3 regions of the Streptomyces sp. NPDC053048 genome follow, and region 1 is predicted to be linked to each of the others. Evidence: riboswitches for the same ligand, from Rfam matches in the RefSeq annotation. Region 1 holds a riboswitch; each other region holds the start of a gene.
What was found. A riboswitch is a leader RNA that binds a small molecule or an ion and turns the genes downstream of it on or off. The one in region 1 is predicted to bind cyclic di-AMP.
Positions count from the first base shown of each region.

Region 2: linked by a shared signal. The riboswitch ahead of ACIG36_RS08770 (M23 family metallopeptidase) and the one ahead of ACIG36_RS29785 (peptidoglycan DD-metalloendopeptidase family protein) in region 1 are both predicted to bind cyclic di-AMP.
Region 3: linked by a shared signal. The riboswitch ahead of ACIG36_RS12365 (C40 family peptidase) and the one ahead of ACIG36_RS29785 (peptidoglycan DD-metalloendopeptidase family protein) in region 1 are both predicted to bind cyclic di-AMP.

Region 1 is NZ_JBITZS010000012.1:201,703-207,515, reverse strand. It holds gene ACIG36_RS29790 (MFS transporter) at 1-1,371, opposite strand, end outside; gene ACIG36_RS29785 (peptidoglycan DD-metalloendopeptidase family protein) at 1,459-2,616, opposite strand; cyclic di-AMP (ydaO/yuaA leader) riboswitch at 2,628-2,766, opposite strand; gene ACIG36_RS29780 (PP2C family protein-serine/threonine phosphatase) at 2,906-4,066, opposite strand; gene ACIG36_RS29775 (DEAD/DEAH box helicase) at 4,307-5,813, opposite strand, start outside.
Region 2 is NZ_JBITZS010000003.1:100,857-106,669, reverse strand. It holds gene ACIG36_RS08785 (GNAT family N-acetyltransferase) at 1-865, opposite strand, end outside; gene ACIG36_RS08780 (HPr family phosphocarrier protein) at 1,019-1,300, shown strand; gene ACIG36_RS08775 (GntR family transcriptional regulator) at 1,534-2,253, opposite strand; gene ACIG36_RS08770 (M23 family metallopeptidase) at 2,456-3,241, opposite strand; cyclic di-AMP (ydaO/yuaA leader) riboswitch at 3,253-3,407, opposite strand; gene ACIG36_RS08765 (M16 family metallopeptidase) at 3,641-5,008, opposite strand; gene ACIG36_RS08760 (M16 family metallopeptidase) at 5,053-5,813, opposite strand, start outside.
Region 3 is NZ_JBITZS010000004.1:315,824-321,636, forward strand. It holds gene ACIG36_RS12350 (NAD-dependent epimerase/dehydratase family protein) at 1-379, shown strand, start outside; gene ACIG36_RS12355 (spherulation-specific family 4 protein) at 376-1,086, shown strand; gene ACIG36_RS12360 (endo alpha-1,4 polygalactosaminidase) at 1,083-1,946, shown strand; cyclic di-AMP (ydaO/yuaA leader) riboswitch at 2,168-2,345, shown strand; gene ACIG36_RS12365 (C40 family peptidase) at 2,349-2,822, shown strand; gene ACIG36_RS12370 (NADP-dependent oxidoreductase) at 2,909-3,841, opposite strand; gene ACIG36_RS12375 (SRPBCC family protein) at 3,974-4,504, opposite strand; gene ACIG36_RS12380 (2OG-Fe dioxygenase family protein) at 4,570-5,328, opposite strand; gene ACIG36_RS12385 (DUF2334 domain-containing protein) at 5,445-5,813, shown strand, end outside.

The DNA.
Region 1 (5,813 bases):
CGCCACCACGCCGCCCATGCACATCAGCGCCGCGCCGATGCTGAACGCCAGGACCGTGTCACCCACCACGCCGCTCTGCGTGAGCGCGGCGAAGAGCAGCGGGCCGCTGATGCCGCCCGCCGCCGTGCCCACCGCGTAGAAGAAGGCGATGGCCATGGCCCGGGTCTCCATCGGGAAGATCTCGGAGACCGTGAGGTAGGCACTGCTCGCGCCCGCCGAGGCGAAGAAGAGCACGACGGCCCAGCAGGCGGTGAGGGTGACGGCGTTCAGCCGGCCCGAGCCGAAGAGCCAGGCCGTGCCGAAGAGCAGCACTCCGGCCAGCAGATAGGTCGAGGAGATCATGATGCGCCGGCCGACGGTGTCGAAGAGCTTGCCGAGGAGGAGCGGGCCGAGGAAATTGCCCACCGCTATGACGGCGAAGAAGTAGCCCGTGTGGGAGGTCGACACGCCGAAGAAGCGCGTGAGGATGGCGCCGAAGCCGAAGGTGATCGCGTTGTAGAGGAACGCCTGGCCGACGAAGAGGGCGAGCCCCAGGACGGCGCGGCGGCGGTAGTCGGAGAAGACCGTGCGCGCGATGTCGCGGAAGCCGAAGCTCTTGCGCTGCCGGATGGTGAGCCTGCCCTTGGGGGCCGGCAGCTTGATGCGCTTCTCGGCCATGACGCGCTTCTCGATCGAGGCCACCAGCTCTTCGGCTTCCTCGCCCCGGCCGTGGATGAACAGCCAGCGTGGACTTTCCGGCACCTGCCGCCGCACCAGCAGGATCACCAGTCCCAGGATCACGCCCAGGCCGAAGGTCAGCCGCCAGCCCACGTCCTTGGCGAAAATGCTCGTATCGAGCATCAGGATCGACAACAACGAACCCGCGATGGCGCCGAGCCAGAAGCTGCCGTTGATGATCAGGTCGACCCGGCCCCGGTAGACGGCCGGGATCAGCTCGTCGATGGCGGAGTTGATGGCCGCGTACTCGCCTCCGATGCCGAAGCCCGTCAGGAAACGGAAGGCGAAGAACCACCAGGAGTGGTACGAGACCGCGGTCAGCGCGGTCGCGCCCAGGTACACCGCCAGGGTGACCATGAAGAGTCTTTTACGGCCGAAGAGATCGGTCAGCCGGCCGAAGAAGAGCGCGCCGGAGCACGCTCCCGCCACATAGAGCGCCGCCGCCAGGCCCGTCACCCCGCCCGAGGTGATCGACAGGCCGCTGCCCTGCTCGGAGAGACGGCCGGCGATATTGCCGACGACCGTCACCTCCAGGCCGTCCAGCACCCACACCGTGCCGAGCCCGATCACCACCGTCCAGTGCCACCGGGACCAGGGGAGGCGGTCCAGGCGCGCGGGCACCGAGGTGGTGATCGTGGTCGCGGTCGTCGTCACACGATCTGATTTCCCGATCGGCGACAGAACATTCCCAATCAATCCCGACAAAACATCATTTGGATGCGGGGGCGGGGTCCCCCGCTGCTACGGCTGCAGGCCCCTGCCCCTCAGCCATGACAGCGGATCGACCGGCGAGCCCCCGCCCGGCCGCACCTCGAGGTGCAGATGAGGTCCGGTGACATTGCCCGTCGCGCCGACCCGCCCGATGACCGTGCCGGGGCCCACCTTCCCCGACGTCACGACCATCGACGACAGGTGGCAGTACCAGATCTCGGTGCCGTCGTTGAGCGTCAGCACGATCCGGTAGCCGTACGCGCCCGCCCACCCCGCCTGGGTGACCGTGCCGCCGCCCACCGCCTTGACCGGGGTGCCGGTCGGGGCGGCGAAGTCCTCGCCGGTGTGGTTCGCGGACCACATGTTGCCCGACTGACCGAAGCCGGCGGTGAGCGTGTACGAGCCCACGGGCAGCGTGTACGAACCGGTACGGGCGCCTCCGCCCGTGGAACGGTCCGCGCGGCGGTCGGACGAACGTTCGCCCCCGGAGTCGGCGCCGGAGCCGGAGTCCGAGCCGGAGGCGTTGTCCCCGGCGGACGCCGACCGCTCCTCGGGCCCGGCCTCCTGACCGTCGCCCTTCTCCGCCTGCTCGGCCTTCTTCGTCTCTTCCGCCTCGTGCGCCTCGGCCTTCTCCGCAGCCGCCTTGCGCTGCGACTCCGCGGCCGAGCGCTCCGCGCTCTCGCGCGCCGAGGCGTCCGCGGCGCTCTGCTGGTGCTCCGCTTGCTGCAGGATGCGGGCGCGCAGCGCCTCGCCCGCGTCGGCGGTGCTGTGGCCGGCGGCCGCGGTCGTCTGTACGCCACCGGCCCCGCCCGCACCACCAGCGCCATCCACACCACCGGCGCCGGTGGCGTCACTGTCCTTCTCTGCCTCACTCGCCAGGAGCGAGCCGACGCCCGGGATCTTCTGGGCCAGGTCCGGCACGGAGATTGCCGCCGCCGGACGGTCCTGGGCGCTCGCCATGCCGCCCGCGCCGACCGCCGCGATCACGCCGACGCCGAGCACGGCGCCGCTGCGGGCCATCGTGCCGCCGCGCTGCTTGACGACGCGGTGTCTGCCGCGGGCGGGAGGCGCCACCGACTCCTCGGAGGGGTTCCACTCGGCCCACGGCTCCTCGTCGCCGGCGGGGCGGTGGGGGACGTTCGTCGGGTCGTACGAACTGCCGTCCAGATCAGTCCTGTTGGACGCCACGGAGGCGCACTCCTTTCCTTCCGACTCGCCTACCGGGTTAGCTGACGGGTTCGGAGCAGGAAGGTCTCCTACGGACCGGTGTGCGGCCCGATTCACCCCAAAGGTTGATGGTTCCCCGGTTCCACCCACGGGATTCGGCGAAGGCACGCGGTGCCGCCTCTTGCGACGGTTGCAACGACCGCGCTGCGTTATCGAACGTTAATAGACATGGCGGCTGGAATCCAAGCCGAAAGCATGAATCCGTACGCCTCTTGGAGTGAGTTCGCGCTACATCGGACTTGACCGTTCGTCAGTCGTTATCCGGCTGAATGCGGACCGTACGCGCGGTCACCTGCGCGATCGGCTGGGTGACGGTGGCGACGGCGGTGGCCGGGCGGTGACGGCCGTCGACGCGCCGGATGGCGAGGAGGGCCATGTCGTCGTCCGACGGGCCGCCCGCGTGGCGGACGACGTCCGCGGTGAGGGCGTCCAGCAGCGTCTCCGGGTTCTTGAACTGCCTGCCGTGCAGGCGCCGCCGGGGGTCGTAGAAGGTGCCGCTCGCGTCCCGCGCCTCGGTCACCCCGTCGGTGAACAGCAGCAGGGTCGCGCCGGCCGGGAACTCCCACTCCTCCACCCGGTCCGGCCACGCGCCCAGCTCCCCCATGCCCAGCGGCAGCGCGGGCACGGCGGGGTGCGCCTCGCCGACGACGCCGTCCGGGTAGAGCAGGAGCGGCGGCGGGTGGCCGCGGTTGACCAGGCGCAGCGAGCCGGTGCCGGGCGAGACCTCGGCGAGCACGGCGGTGGTGAAGCCCTCGCTCTCCTCGAGGTTTGCCCGTCGTGCGCCCTCGCGCTGCAATGCGCGCTCCAGCCGCGCCGCAAGCCCCTCCAGCGTGCGCTCCTGCTCCGCCGCCTCCCGGAACGCGCCGACCACCACCGCGACCGCCTCGACGGCACCGAGTCCCTTGCCGCGGACGTCGCCGACGATGACGCGCACGCCGTGCGGGGTGTCCTGCACCGCGTACAGGTCGCCGCCGATCCGGGCGTCGGCCTGCGCCGCCACGTAGCGCGCGGCGACGCGCAGCCCGGCGATACGGGACGGGGGCGCGGGGAGCACGGCGCGCTGGGCCGCCTCCGCGATGCCGCGCACGGACGCCAGCCGGCGGTCGCCGCGGTGGACGACGTGGTTGATGCCGAGGGCGAGGGCGCCGACGGTCAGGACGGTCACGACCTCGGTCACGGACTCGCCCGTCTCGGGTGCCTGGTGGCCCACCGTGAGCCCGATCATGGCCGCCAGGGCCATGAGCGCGGTGACGAGCGTGCCGCGCGGGGAGAGAAGTGGTGCCGCGACGAGCGGGGCGGAGGCGAAGAAGGGGGCCGAGGAGTACTTCGGGGGCGTGAGCGTGTCGAAGAGGATGCCGGCGGCGATCAGAGCGACGGGCAGCCCGCGCGCCCGGACCGAGCGGCCCCGCACAGGGCGCTGCCCGAGCTGCTTGAGCTGTTCGACCTGCTTGAGCTGCTTGAGCCGCTTGAGCTGTTCGACCTCGAGCCCGTCGTGCCGCTTCCCCACCGTGTGCTCTCCTGACCGCCGGACGCCGTTACGCATTGCGTCTCACCCTTGCGGGTGTGGCGGAGGTGGGCGAACGGGGTTGCGCCGAACGAGGGGGGTGGGGGCGGGCCGTCGGCCCGCCCCCGTACTGCCTTCAGCCCGCGGTCAGCTCGCCGACGGGCGGCTGCCGCCGCTGCCGCCGTTGCCGCCGCGTCGACGCGGACGGCCGGAGCCGCCGGCCCGCGCGGGACGCCCCTGCGACGGCCCCTGCCCGGAGCCCTGACCGCCGGACCGCTGCCCCTGGCCCGAGCCCTGACCACCGGACCGCTGACTCTGGCCCTGCCCCGGCCCACCGGACCGCTGCCCCTGCGGCTGGCGCCGCACCCGCGTCCGCGTCTGCGACTGCGACTGCCGCTTCGGGGCCTGCGCCTGCGGCTGCTGCGGCGGCGCTATGACCACCGGGACCCCGCTGGGCTGACGCGCGCCCGTGACGCGGGCGAGCTCCGGGTCCTCCGGCTGCACCCTGGCCGTCTGGGGCGTGATCTTCGCGGTCGCCATCATCCGGCTCATCTCGCGGCGCTGCTCCGGCAGCACCAGCGTGACGACGGTGCCGGACTCCCCCGCACGGGCCGTACGGCCGCCACGGTGCAGGTAGTCCTTGTGGTCGACGGGCGGGTCGATGTTGACGACCAGGTCGAGGCCGTCGATGTGGATGCCGCGCGCCGCGACGTTCGTCGCGATGAGCGCGGTGACCTGGTCGGTGCGGAACTGCTCCAGCACGCGGTTGCGCTGCGGCTGGCTCTTGCCGCCGTGCAGCGCGGCGGCTCGTACGCCCTCGGACAGCAGTCGCTTGACCAGCCGGTCGGCGCCCCGCTTGGTGTCCACGAACATGATCACGCGGCCCTCGCGTGCCGCGATCCGGGTGACGACGGTCTTCTTCACCGTCTCGTCCGCGACGTGCAGCAGGTGGTGCTCCATCGTGACGACCGCGCCGGCGGACGGGTCGACGGAGTGCGTGACCGGGTCGCTGAGGAAGCGGCGGACGAGGCGGTCCACGTTGCGGTCCAGCGTCGCGCTGAACAGCATCCGCTGGCCGTCCGGGTCGACCTGGTCGAGCAGCCGGGTGACCTGCGGCAGGAAGCCCATGTCGGCCATCTGGTCGGCCTCGTCCAGGACCGTGATCGCCACGTCGCCGAGCTTGCAGTCGCCGCGCTGGATGAGGTCCGCGAGCCGGCCCGGCGTCGCGACCAGCACCTCCGCGCCGCGCGCGAGGGACTGGGCCTGGCGGCCGATGGACATGCCACCGACGACCGTGGTCATCCGCAGGTTGACGGCGGTCGCGTACGGGCTGAGCGAGTCGGTGACCTGCTGCGCGAGCTCACGGGTGGGGACGAGGACGAGCGCGAGCGGACGTCCCGGCTCCGCCCGGCGCCCGGCGGTACGGGCCAGCAGCGCCAGGCCGAAGGCCAGGGTCTTGCCGGAACCCGTCCGCCCGCGGCCGAGGACGTCCCGGCCCGCCAGCGAGTTGGGCAGGGTCGCGGCCTGGATCGGGAACGGCTCGGTGACGCCTTCGCGCGTCAGCGTGTTGAGCAGGCCGGCGGGCATGTCCAGCTCGGCGAAGGAGCCGACCGGCGGAAGCGCCGGAGTCGTGCTCACCGGCGTCTCGAACTCG
Region 2 (5,813 bases), on a different contig from region 1:
CGGGCACGTGCTCGGCGGGCACGGCGATGACGGCGAGGTCGACGGGTTCACCGATGCCGAGGACGGACCGGTGGGCGGGGACGCCTTCGGGCCGCAGGACCGAAAGGTCCTCGGGAAAGGCCTTGTTGACGGCGTGGACGCGCCCGGTGAAGCCGCCGGCCAGCAGGTTGCGCAGGACGGTGCGGCCCACGCCGCCGGGTTCGCGGCCGGTGCCGACGACGGCGACGGAGCCGGGGGCGAGCAGGCGCTGGACGGAGCGGGCCTCGGCGAGCCGCTCGCGGGCGCGCTGGACGGCCAGGGATCTGTCGGTGGGCTCGAGGTCGAACTCCAGGCGGACGACGCCGTCCTCGAAGCTGCGCTTCTGGGTGTAGCCCGCGTCCGTGAAGACCTTGATCATCTTGGTGTTGGCGGGCAGCACCTCGGCGGCGAAGCGCCTGATGGAGCGCTCGCGGGCGACGGCCGCGATGTGCTCGAGGAGCGCGGAGGCGACGCCGCGGCCCTGGTGGGCGTCCTGGACCAGGAAGGCGACCTCGGCCTCGTCCGCCGGGGCGGAGGACGGCATGCCGTGGCTGTCGATGCGGTCGTAGCGGACGGTGGCGATGAACTCGCCGCCGACGGTGGCCGCCAGGCCCACCCGGTCGACGTAGTCGTGGTGGGTGAAGCGGTGCACGTCCCGGTCGGACAGGCGCGGGTAGGGCGCGAAGAAGCGGTAGTACTTGGACTCGTCCGAGACCTGCTCGTAGAAGCTGACCAGCCGCTGGGCGTCGTCGGGGGTGATGGGGCGGATCCGCGCGGTGCCGCCGTCGCGCAGTACGACATCGGCTTCCCAGTGGGCCGGGTACGCGTGCGGTGGCGGCGTGTGCATGGGGCCAGCGTAAGGCCGGGCACCGACAGCCGGAGGCGGCGAGTGGCCCCGGGGGCAGGGCCGGACGGCCCTGACGCGGGCGGGCGCACGGGGCACCGCGCACCCCGTGCGACAATGGTCTAGACAACCAATATCGACTTGAAGGGCAACACCATGGTTGAGCGCCGCGTAAACGTCGGCTGGGCCGAGGGCCTGCACGCCCGGCCCGCGTCGATCTTCGTCCGTGCGGCGACCGCCGCCGGCGTCCCCGTGACGATCGCGAAGGCGGACGGCAACCCCGTCAACGCCGCCTCCATGCTGGCCGTGCTGGGCCTGGGCGCCCAGGGCGGCGAGGAGATCGTGCTCGCCACGGAGGCCGAGGGCGCCGAGGCCGCGCTCGACCGTCTGGCCAAGCTGGTCGCCGAGGGGCTCGAGGAGCTCCCGGAGACCGTCTGATCCACCGGAGCCCTCCGGTCCGCCGCCGCGCGGCGGACATGCGACGGGGCCGCGGCGCCGACCGGGCGCAACCGCGGCCCCGTTGTCGTACCCGGCGGCCGTCAATGCCCGGGGCCGACGTCCGTTATTTGCACGCCGTACGCGGCGCGTGCCTGCCGCACCGCGTACGGCGCCGGGGCCGGGGACCGCCACCAATTCCCGGCCGCTATTCCTCCATGAATAGCGGCGGGTTGTTAAGAACGCGCGCCCGCCGTGTTTACGGATTGTTTCGGCGGGCGCACCCGCTGGGGCGCGGGCGGGCGGCGCAGCCGGAATTCGCCGGGCCACCGCTCGGCGCGCGCGGCGGCGAGCGCGCGGGCCCGCTCGGCGTCACCGCGGGCCACCGCGTCCACGAGCGCCCCGCAGGCCTCCCAGGCCTCCAGCGGCCGGGCGGGCGGCTCGGCCAGGTAGACCCAGGCGATCTTGCGGCGCAGCTGGGTGAGCAGGGCGGCCAGGCTGGGGCTGCCGGAGGCCTGGGCCAGGGTCTCGTCGAACCACTCGCCCAGCGGCCGCAGCTCGGCCGTGCGGCCCGCACGGGCCCGCTCCTGGCCGAGGCGGACCAGGCCGCGCAGGACCTTCAGATGCGCCTCGCCGCGCCGTTGCGCGGCGCGGGCGGCGCCCAGCGGCTCGAGCAGGGCGCGGACGTCCAGGAGATCCGCCGCCTCCTGCTCGGTGGGCTCGGCGACACAGGCCCCGGCGTGCCGGCGGGTGGTGACGAACCCCTCGGAGGCGAGGGTGCGCAGCGCCTCGCGCACCGGCACCCGGGAGACCCCGTAGCGGCGGGCGAGGAGTTCTTCGATGAGCCGGCTGCCGGGCGGGAAAGCGCCCGAGACGATGTCGTCGCGGATCGCCGTGCACACGGCGTGCGCGGAAATGCGGCGGCCCTCGTGCGCCGCTTCACCACCGCCGTTCACGTACGGCCCCGCATGGCTGTACCTCCGCCTAAGGCTTAATCCTCCGCGATTCGCGGTCGATTGACATCCGTTCAGCGACTCTATTGCAATCCCCCGCGATTTCCGATGGTGCCGGGGAATCATGGATATTTTTTGGCCAACGCGAAGGCCCCGGCCGGGGGCCGGGGCCTTGACGGAAGCCGCGCCGATCGCTCGGCGGGTGTCACATGTTGACGCCGTGCGCGCTCAGGTAGGCGACGGGGTCGATGTCGGAGCCGTAGGTGGCACCCGTGCGGGCCTCGAAGTGCAGGTGCGGGCCGGTGACGTTGCCCGTGGCGCCGGACAGGCCGATCTGCTGGCCCGGGGCGACCGTCTGGCCGACGGAGACGTCCAGCGAGGACAGGTGGGCGTACTGGGTGTAGGTGCCGTCGTTGTGCTTGATGACGACGTTGTTGCCGTACGCGCCGCCCCAGCCGGCCTCGACGATGGTGCCGGCGCCCACGGCCTGGACGGAGGTGCCCGTCGCGGCGTGGATGTCGATGCCGGTGTGGCTGCCGGAGGACCACAGGCCGCTGGAGGCCTTGTAGGAGGTGGAGACGTAGGAGCCGTCGATGGGGCTCACGAAGGTGTTGAGGCGCTTGCGCTCCTCGTCGCGGGCCGCGCGCTCCTTGGCCTCGCGCTCCTCCTTGAGCTTGCGCTCGGCCTCCGCGTGGCGCTCCTTGGCCTCGGCCGCCTTCTGCTTGGCGGTCTCCTCGGCCTGCAGACGGGCCGAGGCCTCGTCGGCGGCGCTGCGCTGGGTCTCGGCCTGGGCGTCGACGTTCTCGGCCATGACGTCGCCGATGACGACGGCCTGGGTCAGTCCGGTGTCCTCGGGACCGCGGGAGTCGTCCCCGGCGGCGAAGGCCGGAGCGGCGACGCCGGCGACCACGCCGGCGGCGGTCAGGGTGGCTATGCCCGCCACATTGGCGCTGACGCGTGCGGCTCGGCTCGGACGACGGTGCTTACCCATGGCTGGGCGATCCTTTCCTTCCTTCTCGCCTACCGGGTTAGCTGACGGGTTCGGAGCAGGAAGGTCTCCTACGGCTCCCTCGTGAAAGGGAACCGATTCACCCCAGGGACGTTTGGGTCCCCGGCTCCCCTCGGCTCGCGCCTCGGGAACTCGGCGATGGCTGCCCGGGACCGCGGTTGCGGCTCCGATCTGACGGACTGCCGCCCTGACGCTAATCGGCGTCAGATTCGAACGGCAAACAGAACCGGGCTTTTATGACGTACGCCACACGACCAACATGCAACCACTGCGCGAAATCGGGCATAAAGGCGGCGCGTGGGCCTCGCCGGGCCCACGCGCCACGCTTGTCCCGCAATGTCCGCCGCAGGTCGGCGGCGGACCAGGGGGATTGAGCCCCTGTCAGGCCGGGACGACCGTCACCTCGCCGATGCCCAGCGCCTTGACGGGCTCGGTGATCTCGGACGCGTCGCCGACGAGCACGGCGACCAGACGGTCGGCCGGGAAGGCGCTCACGACCGCCGCGGTGGCCTCCACGGTGCCCGTCTCCGCGAGGCGTTCGTACAGCCGCGCCTGGAAGTCGTCCGGCAGGTGCTGCTCGACCTGGTCGGCGAGCGTGCCGGCGACGGCGGCCGCCGTCTCGTACTTCAGCGGCGCGACGCCGACCAGGTTCTGCACGGCGACGTCGCGCTCGGCCTCGGTCAGCCCCTCGGCCGCGAGGGTGCGCAGCACCGCCCACAGGTCCTCGAGGGCCGGGCCGGTGTTGGCGGTGTCCACGGAACCGCTGATGGCCAGCAGGGCGGTGCCGGTGCCGTCGGGGGCCGAGCGCAGCACCTGGCCGAAGGAGCGGACGCCGTAGGTGTAGCCCTTCTCCTCGCGCAGGACGCGGTCCAGGCGGGAGGTGAGGGTGCCGCCGAGGCAGTAGGTGCCGAGCACCTGGGCGGGCCAGACGCTGTCGTGCCGGTCGGGGCCCACCCGGCCCAGCAGAAGCTGGGTCTGGACCGCGCCGGGGCGGTCCACGATCACCACGCGGCCGGCGTCGTCGGCGGTGACCGGCGGCACGGGCCGGGGCTCGGCGGGAGCGCCGGTCCAGGCGCCCAGGGACTCGGCGAGGGCCTGGTCGAGGTCGATGCCGGTGAAGTCGCCGACGACCACGGCCGTGGCGGTGGCCGGGCGGACGTGGGCCTCGTAGAAGGCGCGCACGGAGGCGGCGTCGATGCGCTCGACGGTCTCCTGGCTGCCCTGGCGGGGCCGCGACATCCGGGATCCGGCGGGGAAGAGCTCGGCGGACAGCGCCATGGCCGCCCGGCGGGCGGGGTTGGCGAGCTCGTGCGGGATCTCGTCCAGGCGGTTGCCCACCAGGCGCTCGACCTCGTTGTCGGGGAAGGCCGGGGCGCGCAGGGCGTCGGCCAGCAGGCCGAGGGCCTTGGCCAGCCGGGAGGCGGGGACCTCCAGGGAGAGGCGCACGCCCGGGTGGTCGGCGTGGGCGTCGAGGGTGGCCCCGCAGCGCTCGAGCTCCGCGGTGAAGTCCTCGGCGCTGAGCTTGTCGGTGCCCTCGGAGAAGGCGCGGGCCATGATCGTGGACACGCCGTCGAGGCCCTCGGGCTCGGCGTCCAGGGGCGCGTCGAGGCAGATCTCGACGGCGACGACCTGCTGGCCGGGGCGGTGGCAGCGCAGCACGGTCAGCCCGTTGGGCAGCCGGTCGCGCAGGGGGGCCGGGAAGGCCCAGGGGGTGGCCTGTCCCGCCTTGGGCTGGGGGTGGAACACCATCGACGGGCCGGCGGTCTGCGTGGTGCTCGCGGCAGCGGCGTCGCTCACTGAGCCGTCTCCTCTTCCTGGTTCTCGCCGGCTTCGGCGTCAGCGTCGGTCTGCGGGGCGGTCGGCTCGTACACCAGCACCGCGCGGTTGTCGGGGTGCAGCCGGGCCTTGGCGACCTCCTGCACCTCCTCGGGGGTGATGTCCAGCACCCGCTGCACGGCGGTCAGCGCCAGCTGCGGGTCGCCGAAGAGCACCGCGAAGCGGCACAGCTCGTCGGCCCGGCCGCTGACGGTGGCGAGCCGGTCCAGCCACTCGCGCTCGAGCTGGGCCTGGGCGCGCTCCATCTCCTGCGGGGTGGGGCCCTCGACGGCGAAGCGGGCGAGCTCCTCGTCGACGGCGGCCTCGATCGCCTCCACCTCGAAGCCGCCGGACGCCTTGACGTCCAGCCAGCCGAGGGAGGGCGCGCCGGCCAGGCGCAGCAGGCCGAAGCCGGCGGCGACGGCGGAGCGGTCGTGGCGCACCAGGCGGTTGTGCAGGCGGGAGGACTCGCCGCCGCCGAGGACGGTCAGGGCCAGGTCGGCGGCGTCGGCCTCGCGGGTGCCGTCGTTCGGCAGGCGGTAGGCGGCCATCAGGGCGCGGGAGGGCACCTCCTCGCGGACGACCTCGCGCAGCTCCCCGCCGATGGTGTCGGGCAGGGAGCCGTCGCGCGGGGGCTGCTTGCCGTCGTGGGCGGGGATGGAGCCGAAGTACTTCTCGATCCAGGCGAGCGTCTGCTCGGGGTCGATGTCGCCGACGACCGCGAGGACGGCGTTGCCGG
Region 3 (5,813 bases), on a different contig from region 1:
CGACGGCCGGGTGCGCACCGGCGACCTGTCCGCGTACCGCGACTTCGTCGACGCGCGGGACGTCGCCGAGGCGATCGCCTGCGCGGTGACCGCGCCCCGGCCGCTGCCCGGTGTCCTCAACATCGGCAGCGGGACGGCCCGTCCGGTCCGCGACATCGCCGAGGGGCTGCTGCGGGCCGCCGGTCGGGGCGACCACGTCGGCGACCGCGTCGACGAGGACGGCGACGGCTCACCCCGTTCGGCCGCCGTGCCCTGGATCCAGGCGGACATCACGGCCGCCTGCCGGGCCCTGGACTGGGCGCCGCGTCACTCCCTCGAGGACTCCCTCGCCGACCTGTGGGCCGCCACCGGCGAGCCGGGCGCGGAGGCCCCCGGATGACGGACCACCGCGCCGGACAGGCGCCGCCGGGAGACGGCGAGCGGCTGCTCGTCCCGCTGTACGCCCACCCGGCGACGCACCCGGAGGAATGGGACGCGCTGCTCCGGGCGGCGCCGCGGCTGCACGCCGTGGTGCTCAACGTGGCGGACGGGCCGGGCGGCCGGCCCGACCCGGACTTCCGGGCGGCCGCCGGGCGGCTGCGCGGTGCCGGGGTGCGGCTGCTGGGGTACGTCGACACCGACTACGGCCGCCGCCGGGCCGGCGCGGTGGTGGCCGACGTCCGCCGGCACCGCAGGTGGTACGACGTGGACGGGGTCTTCCTCGACCAGGTCCCGGCGCACGCCGCGCTGCTGCCGCGCTACCGCAGGCTGGTGCTGACCGCCCGGGTGCTGGGCGCGCGGGAGGCCGTGCTCAACCCGGGGACGCACCCCGACCCGGGCTATGCGGCGCTTGCCGATCTGCTGGTGACCTTCGAGGGCACCTGGGAGGACTACCAGCGGGCCCGGGTGCCCGACTGGACCGCCGACCACCCGCCGGGCCGCTTCTGCCACCTGGTCCACGGGGTGCCCGAGGACCGCGCCGCGGTGGTGGCCCGTACCGCCGCCCGGCGGGGGGCGGGGGTGCACTGCGCGGTCCCGGGGACGGGCGCCAATCCCTGGCGGACCGCGCCCCCGGCCGTGGCCGGGGCGGCGGGGGGTGCCCGGTGACCGGGCGGCGGACCGGGGCCGCGCTGTCGGGCCTGCTGCTGCTCGTCCTCGCGGGATGTTCGTCCGCCTCGCCCCCGGACGACGGGCCGGAGCCCACCGCGGACAGCCCCAGGGACCTGCTGACGGCCGCGCCCGACGGCAGCGCGCCGCAGCCGTCCGGGCGCTGGCAGCCGAAGCCGGGCACGCGCTGGCAGTGGCAGCTCGGCGGGCGGGTGGACACCTCCGTGGACGTGCCCGTCTACGACATCGACGGGTTCGAGAACTCGGCCCGTACGGTGGCCGAGTTGCATGCCCGGGGCCGCAAGGTGATCTGCTACATCAACGCCGGGGCGTGGGAGAACTTCCGTCCCGACAAGGAGAAATTCCCCCGGTCGGTGCTCGGGAAGAACAACAAGGGATGGGACGGCGAGAAATGGCTGGACATCCGGCGCCTGGACGTCCTGCGGCCCATCATGGCGGCCCGTATCGACATGTGCCGGCAGAAGGGATTCGACGGGGTCGAACCCGACCTGACGGAGGGATTCCGCAACCGCACCGGCTTTCCGCTGACGGCACGGCACCAGCTGGCGTTCAACCGGATGCTGGCGGAACTCGCCCATGAGCGGGGCCTGGCCATCGGGCTGAAGAACGACCTCGAGCAGATCCCGCAGCTGGTGCGCGACTTCGACTTCGCGGTGAACGAGCAGTGCGCGCAGTACGAGGAGTGCGAGAAGCTGACGCCCTTCGTGAAACGGAACAAAGCGGTCTTCCATGTCGAATACGAACTGCCCCCGGGGGAGTTCTGCGCGACGGCCAAGCGGCTCGGCCTCAGTTCGATGAGGAAGAACCTGGAGCTGGACGCATGGCGGCGCCCCTGTTGAGGAGTGCTGCGGAGGACTTGATTCCATTGCTTCGACTGCCGCCTGCCACAAGGGTTTAGGCCCTGTTCGGCGGGGCCGGCGACGCCTCGGTTCCGGGTTTGCATCCGAAGTGAAGAAGTTCACAGATGACCGTTTGGGCACCGAATTTGAGCGATTGATGGTGCAGGATCTCTCACCGAACACAAGATCCCGTCACCGAGGCGGGCGACCCGGGCGGACGCCGAGTCCTGCCGCCGCACCGGGTGCGGATTCGAATTGATGGATCGGCAGGAGCGGGAGACCCAAGCGGTACGAACCACGAGGTCGGTGGTTCTAGGGGTGAAGCCACGCGAGTGGCCGGGCAACTTCGCAGTCCGAACCCGACAGGTCATCTTTCGCAGGCGGATGTCGAAGGGCTTAGGCATGTCTGCGTTGCCTCGAATACCCGCGCTCGCCAAGCGGGCCGGTACCGCGTCCGCCCTCACCGTCGCCACCCTGGCGGCGTCGGTGCTCGTTCCGGGCATGGCGGCCGACGCGTCGGCGGCCACCGTCGGCGAGAAGGCGATGAAGGTCGCGGCCTCCAAGAAGGGCTCCCCCTACCAGTACGGCGCCGCCGGCCCGAACCGGTTCGACTGCTCCGGCCTGACGCTCTACTCGTTCAAGAAGGTCGGCAAGACGCTCCCGCGCACCGCGCAGAGCCAGTACAACTCGACCCGGCACCTGTCGAGCGGTTCCCGCCAGGTCGGCGACCTGGTCTTCTTCCACTCGGGCAGCAACGTCTACCACGTGGGGATCTACGCGGGTAGCAACAAGATCTGGCACTCCCCCAAGCCGGGCGCCTCGGTCCGGCTGGAGAAGATCTGGACCAACAGCGTCTGGTACGGCCGCGTCAAGTAGGACGTGACACCGGTACCCCCGCTCCGCCCTGTGCCCGGCCACGCGACCGCGTGGCCGGGCACAGCCGGTTTCCGGCCCGGTCGTTCCTAGGCCACCGCGATGACGATCTTCCCCGTGAGGTGGCCGTGCTCGCTGGCGCGATGGGCCTCGGCGGCCTCGTCGAGCGGGTAGATCCGGTGGATGGGCAACTGGAGGATGCCGGCCTCGTGCAGGGCGAGGGCGGCGGTGAGGGCGGGAACGGTCTGTGACGTGGGGCCGCCGACGCTGAAGCGGGCCCCGTGCCGCCGGGCCCCCTCGGGGTCGGCGATGCTCACGACGCGCTCGGGGCCGCCGGTGAGTTCGACCGAGACCCCGACGGCGTCGCCCTTGCCGACGGCGTCCAGGGCGGCGTCCACCCCGCCGGGCGCCGCCTCGCGCACCCGGTCGGCCAGCCCCTCCCCGTAGGCCACCGGGATCGCGCCGAGCCCGCGCAGGTACTCGTGGTTGAACTCGCTGGCCGTCCCCACGACGCGGACGTCCCGGGCGCGGGCGAACTGCACGGCCAGGGTGCCCACTCCCCCGGCCGCGCCGTGGATCAGCAGGGTCTCGCCCTCGTTCAGGCTCAGCAGGTTCAGCGCGCGCCAGGCCGTCTCGGCGGCCACGGGCAGCGCGGCAGCCTCCTCCCACGGCAGGGACAGCGGCTTGACCATCAGCTCCTCGGCCTCGGCCAAGGCCTGCTCCGCATAGGCCCCGGTGGCCGTGCGGCCGAGGACCGCGTCGCCCGCCTGCACCCCCATCACCCCTTCGCCGACCGCCTCGACCAGGCCCGACGCCTCCACGCCGGGCACGTGCGGCAGGTCGACGGGGGCGGCAGCACCCATGGCACCACTGCGGATCCTGTGGTCGATCGGGTTGACGCCGGCGCAGCGCACGGCGAGCCGGACCTGTCCGGGCCCGGGGACCGGCAGGTCGATGTCGGCGAGGCGGAGCACATCGGCGGGGCCGTACGAGGTGAAGACGATGGCCTTGGTCTTGGTCATGGAATCACCTTCTCCGAAAATCAGGCTTTTCCATGTCAGATCCGTATCACCCCGCCCGTTTCCACTCGGATACCCTGCCGGCTCCCTGTCCGCCCGTGCCCGCCCTCCGTGCCCGCCGCACCGTGCGGCTCCTCAGGCGCGGCCTTCGGCGAGCTCCTTCACGCCCTGGAGATTGGCCCGGATCCCGGCGAGGAAGGCACCGAGCCGACGCTCCACTATCTGCTCCTCCTTCTCCGGCGCGCGCTCGATCGCGACGCTGACCCCGGACCGGCCAGGGCCCAGCCGCACGGACTGCCGCAGCAGGGTGCCGTCCCCCTCGGGCTGGAGTTCGAAGCGCCAGGTGGCCATCGGATGCGCCGGGTCGGCGGGGCCGCCGCCGAAGAGCCCTTCGGAGTCGGTGACGGCCCAGCCGAACACCCGCTCGGGCTCCAGGTCGACCACATAGGAGACGGTCCGCCAGTCGCCCATGAACTGACTGTGGTTGTGCCCGGCGAAGGCCGCCCCGAGTGCCGGGCCGGTGGCCCCGTCCAGCCATTCGACGCGCTGGAGCTCGGGGCTGAACCGGGTGGGCAACGCGATGTCCGCCACCAGTCTCCAGACCTCGGCCGGCGCCGCGCCGATGTGGATCTCGTCCTGCGTGCCGGGCCCGTCCGCGTACCGCATGCGCTTCTCCTTGGCTCTGTCGTCTTGGCTCTGTCGTCGACGCTCTCTGTTTCTTCCCTCAGTTCTCAAACACCGGAAGCACCCGATTCGTTGCCCGGGTCGAACGGGAAGAAGTCGACGAGCAGCATGTCCCGCAGGCCCGTCCGGGCGCCGGGCTCGGGCCGGATCGGCGAGACCCCGTGCAGCACGCGCCGGTCGTCGAGGACGATGGTCTCCAGGGGCGCCGTCAGCGAGGCGCGGTGGAGCGGTCGCATCCGGTCGTCGTACAGGCAGGACTCGGCGCCGCGCACCCGTTCGCGCCTGATCAGCACCTGCGCGACATAGCTGTGCCCGTCCCGGTGCACGCCCTCCGGGGCCGGATGCCCGTCGGTGTCCGTGGTGGCGGTGACCCTGATCTGGTGGACGCCACAGGCGTCGATGCCGGCGCGCGGGCCGGGCAGGCGCTCCCGGAGCGTGCGGACGACCGCGCGCAGCGCGGGCCCGTGGGCCACGGCGTCGTCCAGCGGAGCGAACATCCGCTCGACGCCGCCATTGACCTTGTTGACGGCCCGGTCCTGGAAGAACGGGACGTGCGGCAGCCGTTCGAGGCGGTCGCCGAGGATGCGGAACCTGCCGTAGCGGCGGAAGCGGTAGGGCCTGGCGGTGCCCAGGTGCGCGTCGGCGGGCAGGTCGTTCCAGGACTCGGTGAACCGTGTCACCAAGTCCTGGGGTATGCGTTCCAGCGCCGTGGCGAGCAGGGCCGGGCCGTAGTGCGCGTAGGGAGGTGGTACGCGCGAGGAGGTGTCGGACGTGTCGGCGGCAGCGCTCAGCGGCATCGCGGTCATGGAAGTTCCCCCGTATCACCCGTTCTTGGTGCCACCACGGTACCCGGCGCTCCTTCTCCCGAGCCTGTTCATCCGGCGTACACCGCATGTCCGCGCGGCGGGAGGAGGCTTGAGCGGTGAGAGCCGTCACAGCCGCCGAAGCGGTCCTCGTGGTCTCCGTGCACGACGTCGCGCCGTGGAGCTTCGACCGGTGCCGTCAGTGGCTGGACGAGCTGGACCGGCGCGGTGTCCCCGCGACGCTGCTGCTCGTCCCCGGCGCCTGGCGCGGGGTGCCGCTGCCCCAGGCCCCGGCCCTGGTGCGGTGGTTGCACGACGCGCGGGAGGGCGGGCACGAGCTCGCGCTGCACGGCTGGTCCCATCAGGCCGTGCCCGGCGGCCCGTTGGGGCGCCGCTGGGTGAACGCCGTGGTGGCGAGGGGCTGTGCCGAGTTCTGCGCGCTCGGCGAACGGGCCGCGCGCGAGCGGCTGGAGAAAGGGGTGTCCGCG